DNA from 4 places in the Citrobacter portucalensis genome. Region 2 is predicted to be linked to each of the others. Evidence: predicted binding sites of a transcription regulator. Region 2 holds the regulator's gene; each other region holds the start of a gene.
What was found. Region 2 encodes PurR, which represses purine synthesis genes. Its sites were predicted from a motif close to CANGCAAACGTTTGCNTG; they were not measured.
Positions count from the first base shown of each region.

Region 1: the regulator PurR is predicted to act here: its motif matches at 3,407-3,424, upstream of carA (glutamine-hydrolyzing carbamoyl-phosphate synthase small subunit).
Region 3: the regulator PurR is predicted to act here: its motif matches at 2,692-2,709, upstream of LY264_RS18640 (nucleoside-specific channel-forming protein Tsx).
Region 4: the regulator PurR is predicted to act here: its motif matches at 2,043-2,060, upstream of raiA (ribosome-associated translation inhibitor RaiA).

Region 1 is NZ_CP092466.1:4,268,371-4,273,511, reverse strand. Features, by position in the region: gene LY264_RS20710 (class I mannose-6-phosphate isomerase) at 1-1,037, opposite strand, end outside; gene LY264_RS20705 (LacI family DNA-binding transcriptional regulator) at 1,226-2,233, shown strand; gene dapB (4-hydroxy-tetrahydrodipicolinate reductase) at 2,367-3,188, shown strand; gene carA (glutamine-hydrolyzing carbamoyl-phosphate synthase small subunit) at 3,644-4,792, shown strand; gene carB (carbamoyl-phosphate synthase large subunit) at 4,810-5,141, shown strand, end outside.
Region 2 is NZ_CP092466.1:2,769,315-2,774,455, forward strand. Features, by position in the region: gene LY264_RS13465 (MFS transporter) at 1-1,036, opposite strand, end outside; gene cydH (cytochrome bd-I accessory subunit CydH) at 1,212-1,301, opposite strand; gene purR (HTH-type transcriptional repressor PurR) at 1,599-2,624, shown strand; gene punR (DNA-binding transcriptional activator PunR) at 2,621-3,553, opposite strand; gene punC (purine nucleoside transporter PunC) at 3,666-4,871, shown strand.
Region 3 is NZ_CP092466.1:3,831,756-3,836,896, forward strand. Features, by position in the region: gene ribH (6,7-dimethyl-8-ribityllumazine synthase) at 1-208, opposite strand, end outside; gene ribD (bifunctional diaminohydroxyphosphoribosylaminopyrimidine deaminase/5-amino-6-(5-phosphoribosylamino)uracil reductase RibD) at 299-1,402, opposite strand; gene nrdR (transcriptional regulator NrdR) at 1,406-1,855, opposite strand; gene LY264_RS18635 (SadB/YajI family lipoprotein) at 2,009-2,548, shown strand; gene LY264_RS18640 (nucleoside-specific channel-forming protein Tsx) at 2,847-3,710, shown strand; gene LY264_RS18645 (helix-turn-helix transcriptional regulator) at 3,756-4,448, opposite strand; gene LY264_RS18650 (VOC family protein) at 4,472-4,837, opposite strand; gene secF (protein translocase subunit SecF) at 5,008-5,141, opposite strand, start outside.
Region 4 is NZ_CP092466.1:1,313,990-1,319,130, reverse strand. Features, by position in the region: gene yfiH (purine nucleoside phosphorylase YfiH) at 1-43, opposite strand, end outside; gene rluD (23S rRNA pseudouridine(1911/1915/1917) synthase RluD) at 40-1,020, opposite strand; gene bamD (outer membrane protein assembly factor BamD) at 1,152-1,889, shown strand; gene raiA (ribosome-associated translation inhibitor RaiA) at 2,159-2,497, shown strand; Phe leader region at 2,600-2,725, shown strand; gene pheL (pheA operon leader peptide PheL) at 2,601-2,648, shown strand; gene pheA (bifunctional chorismate mutase/prephenate dehydratase) at 2,748-3,908, shown strand; gene tyrA (bifunctional chorismate mutase/prephenate dehydrogenase) at 4,005-5,126, opposite strand; gene aroF (3-deoxy-7-phosphoheptulonate synthase AroF) at 5,137-5,141, opposite strand, start outside.

The DNA of each region.
Region 1 (5,141 bases), 1.5 Mb from region 2:
TAGTGCATGCCAAACTGCTGCTGAATGTATTCGGTGAGCGGATGAACCTGAAAGCTCAAATTCTGGCCGCCAATAGTGTCGAGGAAATCAAAACGGATCGGGAATTCCGCGCCAAAGCGCGCGTGAACTTTTTCGCCCAGCAGGGGACGGGGACAGGTCAGCACCAGATCCTGAGAGGGGATCTCGATCCGCACGTTGCCAAAACGCAGTAACAGGCTGTTTTCCTCGGGCACGCAATCAAAACACCACGCGTAATTGGGGGCTGAGGGATCGAGATCGAAGTGTTGTTTCATCCATTGCCCGCCCCAGACGCCTGGGTCAAAGAAAGGGGCAACGCGAAACGGTTGTTGGGTGGTTTGTTGCAGACCGGCGCGTAGCGCGTCGCCGCTGACCATCGCGGGACTATTTTCTACCGTGGTATCGAGCAAATAATCGGCGCGTTTGAGTAACGGCGTTTTGTGTTTGTCGAATACCCGCCATTCAATGAAAAAAGCACGTTTGTAACGACGAAGAATATCTTCATCCTGGTTTTCTGCCCCCCAGTTACCCAGCCCGTCATGGCGCATGCGCTGCTGAATTTCCCAGCGCGGAAGGTCAGCATAAACCAGCACGTCACCCGGGTGCGCCAATGCAGCGCCAGAGCCGTATACCACGACCAGCCCTTCACTAACGGCATCAATCTGTTGGCGGAGCAGGCTGAGTTTGTCGCTATCAAAAAATTCATCCAGGTGATGACAGGAAAGCACGCCGAATACGCGATCGTCGGTCAGGTTACGCGCCAGTAAATCATGCAGGGCCTGCTCATCGCGGCGGGCGGATTCAATATTCAACACCAGTGCGGCATCTAATGTCGTCACGAGCTGTTGCTCCAACTCTTCAAGCCGCACGCCCGGATAGCAATCCACGATCAATACGGTTTTGGTTGCGCCAGAAATCCTGGTGTTAATCACTGAATGGATCGACGACCAACCCTGCCAGGCGTGGTTGTCATAGCCCTGAACGTTAACCTCAGGGAATTTATTATAGGTTGTATGCATTTTCTGTCTCCGTGTTGGCTTATTTAAGATTAATCGATTAACCTTATTTTCATAGAGTGGTTAACGCGATTAACCCGCCATAATCAGAATCCCGTGCGGTGAAAAGCGCGTTAGCGTGATGTGAATCACACGTAAAAAGACAAGATTTCGGTTATTCGATTAACCTTCGTAATAAATCAGGAGAAGTCATGACAACAGTCACGTTGGCGCAGGTAGCGGAACGCGCGGGAGTCTCCACGGCAACCGTTTCAATGGTATTGCGTAACCGGGGGCGTATTTCTCAGGCCACGCGTGACCGCGTGCTCAAAGCGCTGGACGATGCCGGCTACGTTTATAATCAAACCGCCGCCAACCTGCGTAACCGGAGCAGTAATCAGGTCGGATTGTTGTTACACGATATCACTAACCCTTTTTACGGTGAGATGACGGCAGGGCTGAGCCATGAGATGGAGCGGCATGACCTGCTGCTGTTTCTGGCAAACAGCGAAGAATCAGGAGAACGGCAGCAAAAATTTGTCGACTCGTTGATGCGCAATAATGCCTGCGGCATGGTGCTCTGCGCGGCGCGCGAAACGCCGACATCCTTCTTTGAAGCGCTGAAAAGGCGCAATATTCCCGCCATCATGGTGGTCCGTCCCCTAAGCGATCCTGATTTTGATTTTGTGGGCACCGATAACTTTCTCGGTACGCAAATGGCGACCACCCATTTAGTCAAAATGGGGCACAAGAATATTGCGTTTATTGGCGGGAGCCCAAGTTCCGGAAGCCGGGCGCAGCGTATCGGCGGTTTCACCAGCACATTGCTGGAGCATGGAATATCGCCGAATCCGGAATGGATAGTGGCGACGCAGGCCAGCCAAATTGACGGCGCAAAAGTGGCGGAGTCGCTTCTTCTGCGCTTCCCGCAAATTACCGCCGCCGTTTGTTACCAGGATATCGTGGCGCTTGGGGTCATGCAGGCATTACGTAAAATGGGGCGCGAACCTGGGCATGATTTTGCGCTGGTGGGGTTCGACGACATCACTGAAGCGGCGCTGGTTCAACCTGCGCTCACCACCGTGTCGGTGGCGGCAAAAGAGATAGGTCGCAAGGCCGGGGAACTGCTTTATAGTCGCATTCAGGGAAATGACGAACCACCGAAACGTATTATTCTGCCGCCTGCGCTGGTGGTCAGAGAATCATGTGGTTTTAGCTGATCGTCATGCCTTTTACTGATATCTCTGCCTGTTTATCATTAAATTCTAATTATCGACGTTTTCGGCTGGCGGCGCAGCGTTGTGCTGGTTAATCTGAAAACGATTTACGTAAAATTAACAAAAGAGAATAGCTATGCATGATGCACAAATCCGCGTTGCCATCGCGGGAGCCGGAGGACGCATGGGGCGTCAGTTGATTCAGGCCACTCTCGGCATGGAAGGCGTACAGCTTGGTGCGGCGTTAGAGCGCGAAGGCTCGTCCTTACTGGGAAGCGATGCCGGAGAATTAGCGGGGGCCGGAAAAACGGGCGTTACCGTGCAAAGCAGCCTTGACGCGGTGAAAGATGACTTCGATGTTTTCATCGATTTTACCCGCCCGGAAGGCACGCTGGCGCATCTGGCGTTTTGCCGCCAGCACGGTAAAGGGATGGTGATTGGCACCACCGGCTTTGACGATGCCGGTAAACAGGCTATTCGTGATGCCGCGCAGGAGATTGCGATCGTTTTCGCCGCGAACTTTAGCGTCGGCGTGAACGTTATGCTTAAGCTGCTGGAGAAGGCGGCGAAAGTGATGGGCGATTACACCGATATTGAGATTATTGAAGCTCACCACCGCCATAAAGTTGATGCGCCGTCAGGCACTGCGCTGGCGATGGGCGAGGCGATTGCCGGGGCGCTGGATAAAGATTTAAAAGAGTGTGCCGTCTATTCGCGTGAAGGTTACACCGGCGAGCGCGTACCGGGCACGATCGGTTTTGCCACGGTGCGGGCGGGGGATATCGTCGGTGAGCATACCGCGATGTTTGCTGATATTGGCGAGCGTATTGAGATCACGCATAAAGCGTCCAGCCGCATGACTTTTGCCAATGGCGCAGTGCGTTCGGCAATTTGGCTAAAATCAAAGTCAAATGGTCTTTTTGATATGAAAGATGTGCTTGATTTACGCAGTTTGTAGCTTTTATTACCCTTCGTGATGTGGTTATTGTAATCATAATTATTTGATTACATAGGGCAATATTTTATTGCCCTTTTATTTTTAGCTTCTGAATGTGTTTTTTCTTTTAATTGGTTATTTTTCCGTGTTTTGTTGAGTTATTCTGTTATATCAATGTAAATTTTGACCAAATGGTCCACTTTTTTCTCTCCCTTATTCTGTTTTTACACTCTTTGCCTGCCGCAAGCGTTTTCCACCCTGAGTTAGCTGATCTTTTTGCCTGTTAAATCGTGTGATTTATCCCAGTGGCGCAAAATAATAATAAAAAAAGCCCTTTTGGGTAGACTTTTGTGTGAGCTATCTCTAGAATGCCGCCGTTTGCCAGAAATCCATAGGTAAGCAAATTTGCATTGATTCATGAGGTGTTAATGAATTAATATGCAAATAAAGTGAGTGAATATTCTCTGGAGGGTGTTTTGATTAAGTCAGCGCTATTGGTTCTGGAAGACGGAACCCAGTTTCACGGTCGGGCCATAGGGGCAACAGGTTCGGCGGTTGGGGAAGTCGTTTTCAATACTTCAATGACCGGTTATCAAGAAATCCTCACTGATCCTTCCTATTCCCGCCAAATCGTCACTCTTACTTATCCTCATATCGGTAATGTCGGCACCAATGAAGCCGATGCAGAATCTTCTCAGGTACATGCGCAAGGCCTGGTCATCCGCGACCTGCCGCTGATTGCCAGCAACTTCCGCGATACTGAAGACCTCTCTTCTTACCTCAAGCGCCATAACATTGTGGCGATTGCTGATATCGATACCCGTAAGCTGACGCGTTTGCTGCGTGAAAAGGGCGCACAGAACGGCTGCATCATCGCGGGCGATAACCCGGATGCGGCGCTGGCACTGGAAAAAGCAAAAGCTTTCCCTGGCCTGAACGGTATGGATCTGGCGAAAGAAGTGACCACCGCGGAGCCTTATAGTTGGACGCAGGGGAGCTGGACGCTAGCCGGTGACCTGCCGGAAGCGAAATCTGCCGATGAAATGCCGTTCCACGTTGTGGCTTACGATTTCGGCGCCAAACGTAACATTCTGCGTATGTTAGCGGACCGCGGCTGCCGCCTGACGGTTGTACCGGCGAAAACCTCAGCAGAAGACGTTCTGAAGATGAATCCGGACGGTATCTTCCTGTCCAACGGCCCTGGCGACCCGGCGCCGTGCGACTACGCAATTACCGCGATTCAGAAATTCCTCGAAACCGATATTCCGGTATTTGGCATCTGCCTCGGCCATCAGCTGTTGGCGCTGGCGAGCGGTGCGAAGACCATTAAGATGAAGTTTGGCCACCACGGCGGCAACCATCCGGTAAAAGATATTGATAACAACACCGTGATGATCACCGCGCAGAACCACGGTTTTGCTGTAGATGAAGCCTCAATGCCTGCCAACCTGCGCGTGACCCACAAGTCACTGTTCGACGGCACCTTGCAGGGGATTCATCGTACCGACAAACCGGCGTTCAGCTTCCAGGGGCACCCTGAAGCGAGTCCGGGTCCGCACGACGCAGCACCGTTGTTCGACCACTTTATCGAGTTAATTGAGCATTACCGTCAGTCCGCGAAATAATCAGGAGTAAAAGAGCCATGCCAAAACGTACAGACATAAAAAGTATCCTGATTCTGGGCGCGGGTCCGATTGTTATCGGTCAGGCGTGTGAGTTTGACTATTCCGGCGCGCAGGCGTGTAAAGCCCTACGTGAAGAGGGTTACCGCGTTATTCTGGTGAACTCCAACCCAGCAACCATCATGACCGACCCGGAAATGGCCGATGCCACTTACATCGAGCCGATTCACTGGGAAGTGGTACGCAAAATTATTGAGAAAGAACGCCCGGATGCGGTGCTGCCAACCATGGGCGGTCAGACAGCGCTGAACTGTGCGCTGGAACTGGAACGCCAGGGCGTACTGGCTGAGTT
Region 2 (5,141 bases):
CACCGGCCGCAGCCCCCAGAGCGTTCCCCAGATTAAACGCGCCAATATTGACTGACGATGATAATCCAGGCGCTTCGCTGGCAACGCGCATCACACGCATCTGCAACGGTGGAACGACCGCAAACGTCGCCGCGCCCCAGACCACCATACTGACCGCCGCTCCCAGCTCATTACGCGCAAGGAAAGGAATGGCCAGCATAATAACCATCAGCAGCAGTAAAAAGCCTTTCAGCGTACCGTTGACTGAACGGTCAGCCAGTTTGCCGCCAAAATAGTTACCGATCGAGAAGCCAACGCCTATCAACACCAGCATCCCGGTAACAAATGCCGGTGTAGCATGAGTGATAGTATGCAGAACCGGCGAGATGTAGGTATACAGCGTGAACATCGCCCCTGCACCCAGTACGGTAGTCAGTAACGCCGACAACACCTGTGGGCGCATCAACACCGCCAGTTCGCTTCGGACATCCGGGCGCTCTCCTGCTCCACCCTTGGGTAATGAGAAGAACAGGCTGACCATCGCAATGACGCCCAGCCCCGCAGTGGCCATAAACGACATGCGCCAGCCGATGGTTTCACCAAGCCAGGTCGCCGCCGGAACGCCGCCAATATTGGCGATGGTTAACCCCATAAACATCGTTGCCACGGCGCTGGCCTGCTTATGTTTGGGTACCACACTGGCTGCAACCACAGAACCGAGACCAAAAAAGGCTCCATGGTTAAGACTGGTCAAAATACGCGATAGCATCAGCGTGGTGTAATCCGGCGAGATAGCCGAAAGAACATTACCCAGCGTGAAAATCGCCATCAGGAATATCAAAGCATTACGTCGCGCACGATGAGACAGCAGCAATGTCATCAGCGGTGCACCTACCATCACACCTACCGCATAAGCGCTGATCAGCATGCCAGCCGCCGGAATCGAGACGTCCACACCTTTGGCAATGACGGGCAACAACCCCATTGGCGAAAACTCGGTGGTGCCAATACCAAACGCCCCGATTGCCAGCGCCAGTAAAGGGTAATTGATTTTCATATTTCGACTCCATATCGTCGAGCCGTGGCACGACATAAAATAAGAGTCAAAAGCATGACATTGATCGCAAAATTAATAAAGTTAACAAAACTGCAAAAGACTTTTGCTTATTCGCAAACAATAGCGGGGAAAAACGAGTCGAAGGGATGAGGGAGAGCTAACTCCCTCGGGGAAATCAATGCAGCGCTGCGGTCAGACCACCCGCGACGATCAAACCCAGAACAATAATGGTAGTCACTAACGAAAATTTCAGATCGGTGCTCATCAAGTTTTCTCCTTTTTATTCCCACACAAAAAGTGATATTGCGCATTTTTACACACTTGAAAGCAAAAATCTCTCACGATTTATATTGATAACTGCTTTTAACTCTTCCCCTTTTCGTTAAGATCAGACAAAATTCCACGCTTACTTGATTAGCGTACCGGCCATTGACCCCTTCCTGACGTTCCGTGTCGTTTTCCCGGCGTGCCGCAACCCTTACGTTGCGATAAGGGTGTGTAAAGGCAAACGTTTACCTGGAGTATTCTCAGGAGCTTAGGATATGGTCTGGAGTGAGATGTAATGGCAACAATTAAAGATGTAGCGAAGCGAGCAAACGTTTCCACTACAACCGTATCACACGTAATTAACAAGACGCGCTTTGTCGCGGAAGAAACACGTAATGCTGTCTGGGCAGCAATCAAAGAACTGCACTATTCTCCGAGCGCAGTTGCCCGCAGCCTGAAGGTAAATCACACCAAGTCTATCGGCTTGCTGGCGACCAGCAGCGAAGCGGCCTATTTCGCCGAAATTATCGAAGCCGTTGAGAAAAACTGTTTCCAGAAAGGCTATACCCTGATCCTGGGTAACGCATGGAACAGTCTCGAAAAACAGCAGGCTTATCTGTCGATGATGGCGCAAAAGCGCGTTGATGGTCTGCTGGTGATGTGTTCTGAGTATCCGGAGTCGCTGCTTTCGATGCTCGGAGAGTATCGCCATATCCCGATGGTCGTCATGGACTGGGGCGAAGCAAAAGCCGACTTTACTGATACGGTCATTGATAACGCCTTCGAAGGCGGTTACATGGCGGGCCGGTATCTGGTAGAACGCGGTCATCGTGAGATTGGCGTGATCCCTGGCCCAATGGAACGTAACACCGGGGCCGGGCGTCTGGCTGGCTTTATGAAAGCGATGGAAGAAGCGCTGATTAAAGTGCCTGAAAACTGGATTGTCCAGGGCGATTTTGAGCCTGAATCCGGCTACCGCGCCATGCAGCAAATTCTGTCGCAGTCTCATCGTCCGACCGCGGTCTTCTGCGGTGGCGATATTATGGCAATGGGTGCGCTGTGCGCCGCTGACGAAATGGGACTGCGCGTACCGCAGGATGTCTCACTCATCGGCTACGACAACGTGCGCAACGCCCGCTTCTTCACGCCGGCCTTGACGACCATTCACCAGCCGAAGGATTCACTGGGTGAAACGGCCTTCAACATGCTGTTAGACCGTATCGTGAATAAACGTGAAGAGTCACAGTCTATCGAAGTGCATCCACGCCTGGTTGAGCGTCGCTCCGTTGCCGACGGTCCGTTCCGCGATTACCGCCGTTAAGCCTGTTGTGCGGGAGTCTCATCTGGCTCCCGCAGCCATTCCTTGTTCAACGTTTCACTATCTCCTAAATAGTCCAGCAGCCAACTCAATGCCGGTGACGTATCGTTCTGCTGCCATGTCAGGCAGCATGCGGCATCAGGAAAAGGGTTCTCCAGTTGCAGCGCAACCCATTTACCGCTATCGATCCACGGCTTGGCAAAATGCGTCGGTACCATGCCCACGCACAATCCCGCGGACAAACAGGTCGCAGAAGATTCCCAGTCCGGCACGACGACGCGCTTTTGGTTGTCCAGCAGCCAGGTAATACGCTTCGGCAATGTTCGGGAGGTATCTTCGCGCACCAGTGACGGCCAGTTGCGCAACGTGTCATCACTTAACGGTCCAGGCATTGACGCTAGTGGATGATGGCTGGCTACCACGCAGCTCCAGCTCAGCATTCCCATATCGCGGAAGGTATAGCGCCCCCCGACCGGAATGGCCTGTGTGGCCCCGATGGCCAGCTCCACACGCCCATCAGACAGTGCGTCCCACACGCCGTTAAACACTTCCTGAAAAACTAACAACTCCACATCATCAAAGTGACGGTAGAAATCCACGATCATCTGTCGGGTACGATCCGGGCGGACAATGTTATCGACGGCGATCGCCAGCTGTCCGCGCCAGCCGTTGGCAATTTGCTGACATTGCTGGCGCGTGATCTGCATTTTTTTGATAACAGAGCGGCCTTCTTTTAAAAACCATGCCCCGGCAGGCGTTAATTCCACATCCCGATGGCGTCGCTCAAAAAGTGGCACCGCCAGCCACTCTTCCAGCTGGCGCACGGTGTAGCTTACCGCCGAAGGTACACGGTGCAGCTCCTGCGCGGCCGAACTAAAACTGCCGTTACGCGCAACCGCATCAACCACTTCAAGTGAATATTCCGACCACATATTCTGCCTGCAAAAAATTTGAAATCAGTAAGCAAATATTAGCGTTTCACAGCGAGAATTACACTCACTACACTCAGCGGCATTGTTCTACTGCTAAAAAAGAGAAATGATGATGCAACCTGGGAAAGGGTTTTTAGTCTGGCTGGCAGGTCTTAGCGTGCTCGGTTTTCTGGCAACGGATATGTATCTACCCGCCTTTGCTGCTATTCAGTCCGATCTGCAAACACCTGCATCTGCCGTCAGCGCCAGCCTGAGCTTGTTCTTAGCGGGGTTTGCCGTCGCGCAACTGCTGTGGGGGCCGCTTTCTGACCACTATGGCCGCAAGCCTATTTTGCTGCTGGGTTTATCTATCTTCGCACTGGGCAGTCTGGGCATGCTATGGGTTGAAAACGCCACTGGTCTGCTGGTACTGCGATTTGTTCAGGCCGTTGGCGTCTGTGCGGCATCGGTTATCTGGCAAGCGCTGGTTACCGATTATTATCCTTCACAAAAAGTAAACCGCATCTTTGCCACTATTATGCCGCTGGTCGGGTTATCTCCTGCACTCGCCCCGCTATTAGGTAGTTGGATCCTGGTACATTTTTCCTGGCAGGCCATTTTTGCCACTCTGTTTGCCATTACTCTGATTCTGATGCTTCCGGCTCTGCGTCTAAAGCCAACGGCTAAAGCGCGCGATGACAGCCAGGATAAACTGACTTTCGCCACCTTGCTGCGCTCGAAAACTTACCGTGGAAACGTGCTGATTTATGCCGCCTGTTCCGCGAGCTTTTTCGCATGGCTGACGGGTTCCCCGTTCATCCTCAGCGAAATGGGTTATAGCCCAGCGGTAATTGGTCTGAGCTATGTTCCGCAAACTATCGCCTTCTTAATTGGTGGTTACGGCTGTCGTGCAGCGCTGCAAAAATGGCAGGGTCGTCAGCTGCTGCCCTGGTTACTCATTCTGTATGCCTTCAGCGTTGTAGGCACCTGGGCGACCGGCTTTATTCATCATGTTGCATTGGCTGAAATCCTGATCCCATTCTGCGTTATGGCGATTGCGAACGGCGCGATCTACCCTATCGTTGTCGCGCAGGCATTACGCCCTTTCCCACAGGCCACGGGACGCGCAGCCGCATTGCAGAATACGCTGCAACTGGGTTTATGCTTCCTGGCAAGCCTTGTCGTTTCTTGGTTGATTGCCACCCCGCTGCTCACCACCACCAGCGTTATGCTGACAACAGTATTGCTGGCTGCAGTGGGTTACAAAATGCAATCGCAGAAAACTGACGCCCCGCAAACAGATGATCGTGCGCAAGTTGCCCACGGAGAGTCGCACTAATAATGGTTGCGGGCACTTAGTTAGCCCGCTAACAATTATCGGTTGAATCGTCAAAAATTCAGGCATATACTGATTTACAGTTGTTAAAAAAACGATAATTTTAATGCGTTAACGGGGACAAGAACGTTCCCGTTTTACCACGGATGGCCTTTTCGGCAAGGGTTTCTCCCTTCCTCTGTTCTACGTCGGATTATAGATTCGCGGATTAATTCCGTGAGATTTCTCACAAAGCCCAAAAAAGCGTCTACGCTGTTTTAAGGTTCTGATCAC
Region 3 (5,141 bases), 1.1 Mb from region 2:
TTTTTGCCAGTGCGTCAGCGGCCAGTGGCAGCTCATATGCACCTGGAACCCAAACAACGGTAATGTTTTCATCTTTAACCTGGCCAATACGTTTCAGGGCGTCGATAGCACCTTCCAGCAGGCTGTCATTGATAAAGTTGTTGAAACGCGCAATGGTGATGGCGACGCGAGCGTCCGGGGTAGCAACGTTAGCTTCAATAATGTTCATATTCTTCCTTCGGGTTCGATTTATGGCCCCGTAAGGGGGGCGGATTTTATCATAATATTCTGTGCGCTGCTTCCTCTAAATCAGAAAGCCTCACGCAGTCGTTAAATGCAGGCAAACGTCCGGGCCCACCTGGCGTATCTCATTGAATTTGAAATGGGGTGCGTCAGCCAGTTTCTCAAGGCCTGGAAGCACACATAATCCTCTCGCATCGCTGCCTAACAGTTTAGGCGCAACATACACGATTAGCTCATCGACCAAACCGGCCTGTAATAATGCCCCGGCGAGCGTTGGGCCAGCTTCAACCCAAATGCTGTTAATTTGCTGTTTGCCCAGTTGCATCATTAGCACCACCAGATCCAGATGTCCGTTATGTTCCGGCACCTTCAGGCTGCGCACCGTCTCCGGCCAGCTACGAGGGTCGTCTTCAGTCCGGACAATCCAGGTTTCTCCAGGCTGTTGCACAATTCGGTGCGCCGGTGTGACCTGATTCTGGCTATCAAGAACAATGCGGATTGGCTGACGCAGCTCTTCCTGCGGGTAACTCGCCTGAGTTGACTCCCCAAGCTCCGACCAACGCACGGTAAGCTGAGGGTCGTCTGCCAGCACCGTCGCACTGCTGGTTAAAATGGCATGACTTTGCGCGCGCAAGCGTTGCACATCGCGGCGCGCCTGTGGCGAGGTAATCCACTGGCTTTCACCGCTGGCCATCGCTGTACGGCCATCAAGCGACGCGCCAAGCTTAAGCTGAAGATATGGGAATCCCGTACGCATGCGCTTGAGGAAGCCTTTATTCAATTGCTCAACTTCGCTCATCATCAGCCCGTGGCTGACGTCGATACCCGCCTGCTGCAAACGGTAGAGCCCACGTCCTGCGACCTGCGGATTGGGATCCTGCATCGCCGCAACCACACGCGACACCCCCGCCGCAATCAGCGCATCGCAACACGGCGGCGTGCGACCATGATGACTACAGGGTTCAAGCGTCACGTAGGCAGTTGCCCCCTGCGCTTTTTCTCCAGCCATCCGCAGAGCATGAACTTCTGCATGCGGTTCGCCCGCGCGGTGATGATATCCTTCACCGACGATCTCCCCATCTTTCACAATCACGCAGCCCACGTTGGGGTTGGGGTGAGTGGTAAAACGTCCGCGCGCAGCAAGCTTTAGCGCGCGCGCCATGTACAATTCATCCTGCATGGCTTAGTCCTGTAGGCGAGCAATCTCTTCGCCAAATTCTTTGATATCTTCGAAACTCCGGTAGACAGAGGCAAAGCGGATGTAAGCGACTTTATCGAGCTTTTTCAACTGCTCCATCACCAGGTTGCCAATCATCTTGCTCGGCACCTCACGCTCACCCGTCGCACGCAGCTGTGATTTGATATGGTTTAACGCCATTTCGACGTCATCTGCGCTGACAGGCCGTTTCTCAAGCGCTCTGAGCATGCCGCTGCGCAGCTTTTCTTCATTAAAGGGTTCACGCACATCGTTGCTTTTCACAACGCGCGGCATGACAAGTTCAGCCACTTCAAAAGTGGTGAAACGTTCGTTACAAACCAGACACTGCCGACGGCGGCGTACCGAGGAGCCCTCGCCTACAAGACGAGAGTCAATTACCTTAGTGTCTACGGCGAAACAGAATGGGCAATGCATACGGCGTCCTGTACCTCAGTGGTTAACAGAATCTATTTTACCCTGATCTGCCGTGACAACAAAGGCGCTGCGCTTTTGAGACAAAGGATCGATGCCTTCGTGCTCAGTGCACACTACCATTATGCTATCGCGACAATGAAGGAAGTAATCACAATGACAAGACGTTACCTAAGAATTCTCCTGGTGGGAAGTCTCTTTAGTCTTAGCGCCTGCGCACAGCAAAGCGAAGTACGCCAGATGCATCAAAGCGTTAGCACGTTGAATAAAGAGATGACGCAGCTTAATCAGGAAACGGTAAAAATTACGCAACAAAATATGTTGAATGCAAAATCAACCAGCGGTGCCTATCTGCTGCCCGGCTCCAAAACCCCGGCACGACTGGACAGCCAGATTGGCACCTTACGCATGTCGCTGGTGAACATTGCGCCGAACGCTGATGGTACTCGCCTGACTCTACGAATTCAGGGTGAATCCAACACGCCTTTACCCGCCTTTAGCGCCACCGTCGAGTACGGGCAAATTCAGGGCACCACGGACAACTATCAGGAAGTGAACGTTCATAACCAATTGGTCAACGCTCCGGCGAGTATTCTTGCTCCCAGCGACGTAGACATTCCGTTACAGATAAATGGCCTCACTCCAGATCAGTTAGGATTTGTGCGCATCCACGACGTCCAGCCTGTTAGCCAATAAACTTTTTTGCGGAACGTTTTGTGCGTTCCGCAACATCACTCTGCTTCTTTTTGTTACTCCCCTGACATAACCGATATTTCTGGTAAAACTTGGCAACATTCATGGGAGCCAGTACAATTCGCCGCCTAAAGTACGCAAACGTGAACGCAATCGATTACGTAAATGATAGAACTGTGAAACAAGACATATTTTTGTGAACAATGATTTTTATAATAGGCTCCGAAGAATTACGAAATATTTAGAAACGCAAATTGCGCATTTTTCACTCCCGAAAGGGATTTCAAACAGTGGCATACATATGAAAAAAACATTACTTGCAGCCGGTGCAGTGCTGGCGCTCTCCTCGTCTTTTACTGCCAACGCAGCAGAAAATGACAAACCGCAATATCTGTCCGACTGGTGGCACCAGAGTGTCAACGTGGTGGGTAGCTATCACACCCGTTTCTCCCCGAAACTGAACAACGACGTGTATCTGGAATACGAAGCGTTTGCCAAAAAAGACTGGTTTGACTTCTATGGCTACATCGATATTCCGAAAACCTTCGACTGGGGTAACGGCAACGATAAAGGTATTTGGTCTGACGGTTCCCCGCTGTTTATGGAAATCGAACCGCGTTTCTCCATCGACAAACTGACCGGTGCTGACCTGAGCTTTGGTCCGTTCAAAGAATGGTATTTCGCCAACAACTACATCTACGATATGGGTGATAACAAAGCCAGCCGCCAGAGCACCTGGTATATGGGTCTGGGTACCGATATCGATACCGGTCTGCCGATGGGTCTGTCCCTGAACGTATATGCTAAATACCAGTGGCAGAACTATGGCGCATCCAACGAAAACGAGTGGGATGGCTACCGTTTCAAAGTTAAATACTTTGTGCCGATCACCCAGGTTTGGGGCGGCCAGTTGACCTACATCGGCTTCACCAACTTCGACTGGGGCTCAGATTTGGGTGATGATCCGAACCGCACCAGCAACTCTATCGCATCCAGCCACGTCCTGGCGCTGAACTACGATCACTGGCACTACTCCGTCGTAGCGCGTTACTTCCATAACGGCGGCCAGTGGAAAGGTGGAGATACCCTGAACTGGGGCGAAGGCGACTTCAGCGCGAAATCTACCGGTTGGGGTGGTTACCTGGTCGTAGGTTACAACTTCTAATCCAGACACTGTTTCGCAGACAAGCCAGCTTAACCGCTGGCTTTTTTATGGCTGGTCTTCACAGCGTACTTTACGCAAAAAGTCACTTAGCGAGCGATCTGCCGATTCGCGAAAATGCCTGTCGAGTGGCGTAATCTTCAGACATCGATCAACGCGAAAGCAACGATAATCGTCACGCTTCTCGCACCAGCCAACCAGCAGCCAGTGCTCGCCCCAGAAAAATAATCCCAGCGGCTGAACGTCGCGCCAGGTGAGATTCCCGGACTCATCACGATAATGCAGCGCCAGCACCTGCTGTGCTGAAACCGCGCGATGTATGAGATCGAAGGCACTACGTGAATGCGGCTGATTACCAAAATCTGGCGCGAAAATCCGCGTTTGCTCGGCTCTGCGCCGACTCTCTGGCGGCAATATCGCCAACACTTTTTCCTGCGCGGATTCCAACGCCTGTGAGAGTGAATCCCCACCCCATGTTTTCAGCAATCGAATCGCTACCATCAATGCTTCTGATTCGTGATGCGTTAACATCAACGGCGGTAGATCAAACCCGGCCATTAAGCGGTATCCGCTGCCCACTTCGCCTTCAATAGGCACACCGGATAAAGAGAGATCGCGGATATCGCGATAAATCGTCCGTTCAGAAACCTCAAGACGCTCTGCCAGCAGCGCCGCCGTTGTCACTCGCCTGCCACGCAGGATTTGCACAATCTGAAACAAGCGGTCGGCGCGTCTGCTCATTTTAATCCTCAGTGCTGAAAATATTACGCGGGTTGATGTAAACCAACACGATTGCCTTCGCTGTCAGTAAATAGCGCAATCGTACCAATGTCCTGCCCCAGTTCGAGTGGGCCAAACACACACTGACCGCCAGCAGTGGCGACGCGTTCAAGCGTTGCAGCCAAATCGTCCGTATGCAGATAAATAATAGTGCCCTGCGCTGAAGGCGTAATACCGTCAAATTTAGCCAGCGCCCCGCCGGGAGCGGGATCCTGATGCGGAAATACGGCGAGCTCAGCGCAGTCCATGTTCTCCCGGCGCAAAGAAACCTGCATTACTGGCTCATAAAAAGCGATGGCGCGATCCATTTGTACCACGGGGATTTCAAACCAATTAATTACATTGCTCATACTTCCTCCTGCCTGTGTGGGTAATCTCAGGAGGACTATATGACAGGGCTACTGACAGCATACTGTCAGTAGTGTGGCGACAGGAAAAGATAATTACCTGTCGCTAATTCACAGGCAAAAAAAATCCCGACCTTGCGATCGGGATTCCAGTATCTACACTCCTGGATGGGTTAAGGCAGAATCGACGGTTGATCCGCCCCTTCTTTCTCGACCTTCTGCTGCAGCATGTGCTCACGCTTCATACCCAGCTTCAGCGCCAGCGCCGATGCCACGTAGATAGAAGACGCAGTACCGATGGAAACAC
Region 4 (5,141 bases), 1.5 Mb from region 2:
CACCTTGCGGTATCGGCCACTGCGGGACAATTAGCTTACTCATAGCCAGGCAATATCATCCTTATGTTCTTCGAAATCAGCGCGCATCACTTCAATCAACTGCACCATATCTTGTGGGATCGGTGCATGCCATTCCATTTCGATACCGGAAATCGGGTGATACAAACGCAGCATGGTCGCGTGCAGCGCTTGACGGTCGAACTTACGCAGTACGGAGATAAATTCGTCAGAAGCGCCTTTCGGTGGACGTGGACGACCGCCGTAAACCTGATCGCCCACCAGCGGATGAGTGATATGTGCCATGTGCACGCGGATCTGGTGCGTACGTCCGGTTTCCAGACGCAACCGCAGACGCGTGTGCACACGGAAGTGTTCCATAATGCGATAGTGCGTTACCGCCGGTTTCCCCATTGGGTGTACCGCCATGTGCGTACGCTTGGTCGGGTGACGGCTAATCGGTTCCTCAACGGTTCCGCCAGCAGTCATGTGACCAATTGCCACGGCTTCGTACTCACGGGTAATTTCGCGCAGCTGCAACGACTCCACCAAACGTGTTTGCGCCGGAACCGTTTTTGCCACCACCATTAATCCGGTCGTGTCTTTATCCAGACGGTGCACGATACCTGCACGAGGAACATCCGCGATTGGCGGGTAGTAATGCAGTAACGCATTCAATACCGTACCATCGGGATTCCCGGCGCCCGGATGCACTACAAGGTCACGGGGTTTGTTGATGACAAGAATGTCGTCATCTTCATAAACGATATCCAGTGGGATATCCTGAGGTTCAAAACGAACCTCTTCATCAATTTCTGCATTGATGGAGACACGCTCTCCACCCAACACTTTTTCTTTCGGTTTATCGCAAAGTTGGTCATTTACCAGTACGCGCTGGTCAAGGATCCATTCTTTTATGCGCGATCGCGAATAATCAGGGAACAATTCGGCCAAAGCCTGATCTAAGCGTTGACCGAGCTGATTTTCGGAGACTGTTGCGGTGAGTTCTACTCGTTGTGCCATAAACTGCTTCTTCGTTTAACGTTGGGTTTTACGGCTTTGCCGTTTAATATAGTGTGCTATTGTAGCTGGTCTTAACCGGGAGCAGGAACAGAGAATCTCCCGTATTACATTTTGAGGAAAGTCAAAACGTCATGACGCGCATGAAATATCTGGTGGCAGCAGCCACGTTGAGCCTGTTTTTGGCGGGTTGCTCTGGTTCAAAGGAAGAGGTGCCCGATAATCCGCCAAATGAAATCTACGCGACTGCTCAGCAAAAGCTGCAGGACGGTAACTGGAAACAGGCAATAACGCAATTGGAAGCGTTGGATAACCGTTATCCATTTGGACCGTATTCTCAGCAGGTGCAATTAGATCTCATCTACGCCTACTACAAAAACGCCGATCTGCCACTTGCTCAGGCTGCCATCGATCGTTTTATCCGTCTTAACCCGACACACCCTAACATTGATTATGTCATGTATATGCGTGGCCTGACCAATATGGCGTTGGATGATAGCGCACTGCAAGGATTCTTTGGTGTTGATCGTAGCGATCGCGATCCGCAACATGCCCGAGCTGCGTTTAATGACTTTTCCAAACTGGTGCGTGGGTATCCGAATAGCCAGTACACTACTGACGCCACCAAACGTCTGGTGTTCCTGAAAGACCGCCTGGCGAAGTATGAATACTCCGTTGCAGAATACTACACTGCCCGCGGCGCATGGGTTGCCGTGGTAAACCGTGTGGAAGGCATGCTGCGCGACTACCCGGATACCCAGGCAACACGTAATGCCCTGCCGTTGATGGAAAACGCTTATCGCCAGATGCAGATGAATGCGCAGGCAGAAAAAGTCGCGAAAATCATTGCCGCCAACAGCAGCAATACCTGATTTGCCTCAGAATGCAAAACGGCAGCCCCTGGGCTGCCGTTTTTTTATCCGTTAACGCCACAACTGAAGCGGTTTAGCTCCGACGCATCCCATCAAATATGGCCTGCTTTCAGGTATTCCTCAAGTAAAAAATCGCCTGTTCCTGCGGTGCCTCACAAAAAGGTTTTCTTGACAAAAAGCGACAAAATAATGTGATTTAGATCACACATTTTGACATTAGGAACGGTATGCTGGAATCACCAAGACGGGAAAGACAAGAGGTAAAATTTATGACAATGAACATTACCAGTAAACAAATGGAAATTACTCCGGCAATTCGCCAGCATGTCGCAGACCGTCTCGCCAAACTAGAAAAATGGCAAACTCATCTGATTAATCCACATATCATTCTGTCTAAGGAGCCACAGGGTTTCATTGCTGATGCCACCATCAATACACCGAACGGACATCTGGTCGCCAGCGCAAAACACGAGGATATGTACACAGCAATTAACGATTTGATCAACAAGCTGGAACGGCAGCTCAATAAAGTGCAGCACAAAGGCGAAGCCCGTCGTGCAACAACTTCAGTCAAAGACGCCAACTTCGTCGAAGCAGAAGAAGAGTAGTCCCTTACATTGAGTGTATCGCCAACGCGCCTTCGGGCGCGTTTTTTGTTGACAGGGTGAAAACAGTACGGGTACTTTACTGACGTAGCCAAAGGAAAATTACATGAAACTTGTCCCGTTCTTCTTCGCATTCTTTTTTACCTTCCCCTGAATGGGAGGCGTTTCGTCGTGTGATAAAGAATGCGAAGACGAACAATAAGGCCTCCCACAACGGGAGGCCTTTTTTATTGATAACAAGAAAGGCAACACTATGACATCGGAAAACCCATTGCTGGCGCTGCGCGATAAGATCAGCACGCTGGATGAAAAATTACTGGCCCTGCTGGCTGAGCGACGTGGACTGGCCGTAGAAGTTGGTAAAGCCAAACTGCTTTCGCATCGTCCGGTTCGTGATATCGATCGTGAACGTGACCTTTTGGACCGACTCATTCAGCTTGGCAAAGCACATCATCTTGATGCTCACTACATTACTCGCCTGTTCCAGCTCATAATCGAAGATTCCGTCCTGACTCAACAGGCACTGCTCCAGCAGCACCTGAACAAAATTAACCCACACTCCGCGCGCGTGGCCTTCCTTGGGCCAAAAGGGTCATATTCCCATCTCGCAGCACGTCAGTACGCTGCCCGCCATTTTGAACAATTTATTGAAAGCGGCTGCGCAAAATTTGCCGATATCTTTAATCAGGTCGAAACCGGACAGGCTGACTATGCTGTGGTACCGATTGAAAACACCAGCTCCGGTGGGATTAACGACGTTTACGACCTGCTGCAGCACACCAGCCTGTCTATCGTTGGCGAGATGACCATTACGATAGACCACTGTGTACTGGTGTCTGGCACGACGGATCTTGAGACTATTGAAACGGTATATAGCCATCCGCAGCCGTTCCAGCAGTGCAGCAAATTCCTGAATCGCTACCCGCACTGGAAGATTGAGTACACTGAAAGCACCTCTGCGGCGATGGAAAAAGTTGCGCAGGCTAACTCACCGCGCGTGGCGGCCCTGGGGAGCGAAGCCGGAGGCGTACTGTATGGATTGCAGGTTCTCGAGCATATTGAGGCTAACCAGTCGCAAAACATCACCCGCTTCGTGGTGCTGGCACGCAAAGCAATCAATGTTTCCGATCAGGTTCCGGCAAAAACAACCCTGTTGATGGCGACGGGGCAACAAGCCGGTGCGCTGGTTGAGGCGCTGCTGGTACTGCGTAACCATAATCTGATTATGACTAAACTGGAGTCACGCCCGATTCACGGCAATCCGTGGGAAGAGATGTTTTATCTTGATATCCAGGCCAACCTGGAGTCGCCCCAGATGCAAAAAGCATTGAAAGAGCTGGGTGAGATTACGCGTTCGATGAAAGTACTGGGATGCTATCCAAGTGAGAACGTGGTGCCAGTCGATCCGAGCTAACGTTTGACAATGCCGGATGGCGCTACGCTTATCCGGCCTACGATTCATACGATTTTTGAAGGCCGGATAAGGCAAACCCGCCATCCGGCATCTTAATTAAGGACGGCTGTCATTCGCCTGGCGTAACAAGGTACGGCTTTCACTCTGGAAGCGTTTCGCATAATCGCCAAACCAATGCTCCACCTTACGGAAACTGTCGATAAACGCTTGCTTATCGCCCTGCTCCAGTAAACCGATCGCCTCGCCAAAACGTTGGTAGTAGCGTTTAATCAGCGCAAGGTTGCTCTCAGACGACATAATAATATCGGCATAGAGCTGCGGATCCTGGGCAAACAGACGGCCAACCATCGCCAGCTCAAGCCGGTAAATCGGCGAAGAGAGCGCCAGCAGCTGCTCCAGTTGAACGTTCTCTTCCGCTAAATGCAGACCGTAAGCAAAGGTCGCAAAGTGACGCAGTGCCTGAATAAACGCCATGTTCTGGTCATGTTCAACGGCGCTGATCCGATGCAGTCGCGCACCCCATACCTGAATCTGTTCCAGAAACCACTGATAAGCTTCCGGCTGACGTCCGTCACACCAAACGACGACCTGCTTGGCCAGACTGCCGCTGTCCGGACCAAACATTGGGTGTAACCCCACCACCGGGCCATCATGTGCAGCCAGCATCGCCTGTAAAGGACCATTTTTCACCGAAGCCAGATCCACCAGAATGCAGTCAGACGGCAGACGAGGTAGTTTGGCGATCACCTGCTCGGTGACGTGGATCGGCACGCTGACGATCACCATGCCGGCATCAGAGACGATCTCCGGCGCGCGATCCCAGTCCTGCTGTTCCAGGATCCGCACCTGGTAACCTGACAGGGTGAGCATTTTTTCGAACAGACGCCCCATCTGACCGCCGCCGCCGACAATCACCACCGGCCGCAGAGAAGGACAAAGCGTTTTAAACCCTTTGTCGTTCTCACTGGAGTAGGACTCACGCATAACGCGGCGTAGCACATCTTCAATCAGGTCCGGCGGCACGCCAAGGGCTTCCGCTTCCGCGCGACGAGAGGCCAGCATAGAGGCTTCCCGCTCCGGCACGTAGATCGGCAGCCCAAAGCGGCTTTTTACTTCACCTACTTCGGCAACCAGCTCCAGGCGGCGTGCCAGTAAATCCAGCAACGCCTTGTCGACTTCATCAATTTGATCGCGTAATGCGGTCAATTCAGCAACCATAATCAACCTCTTATG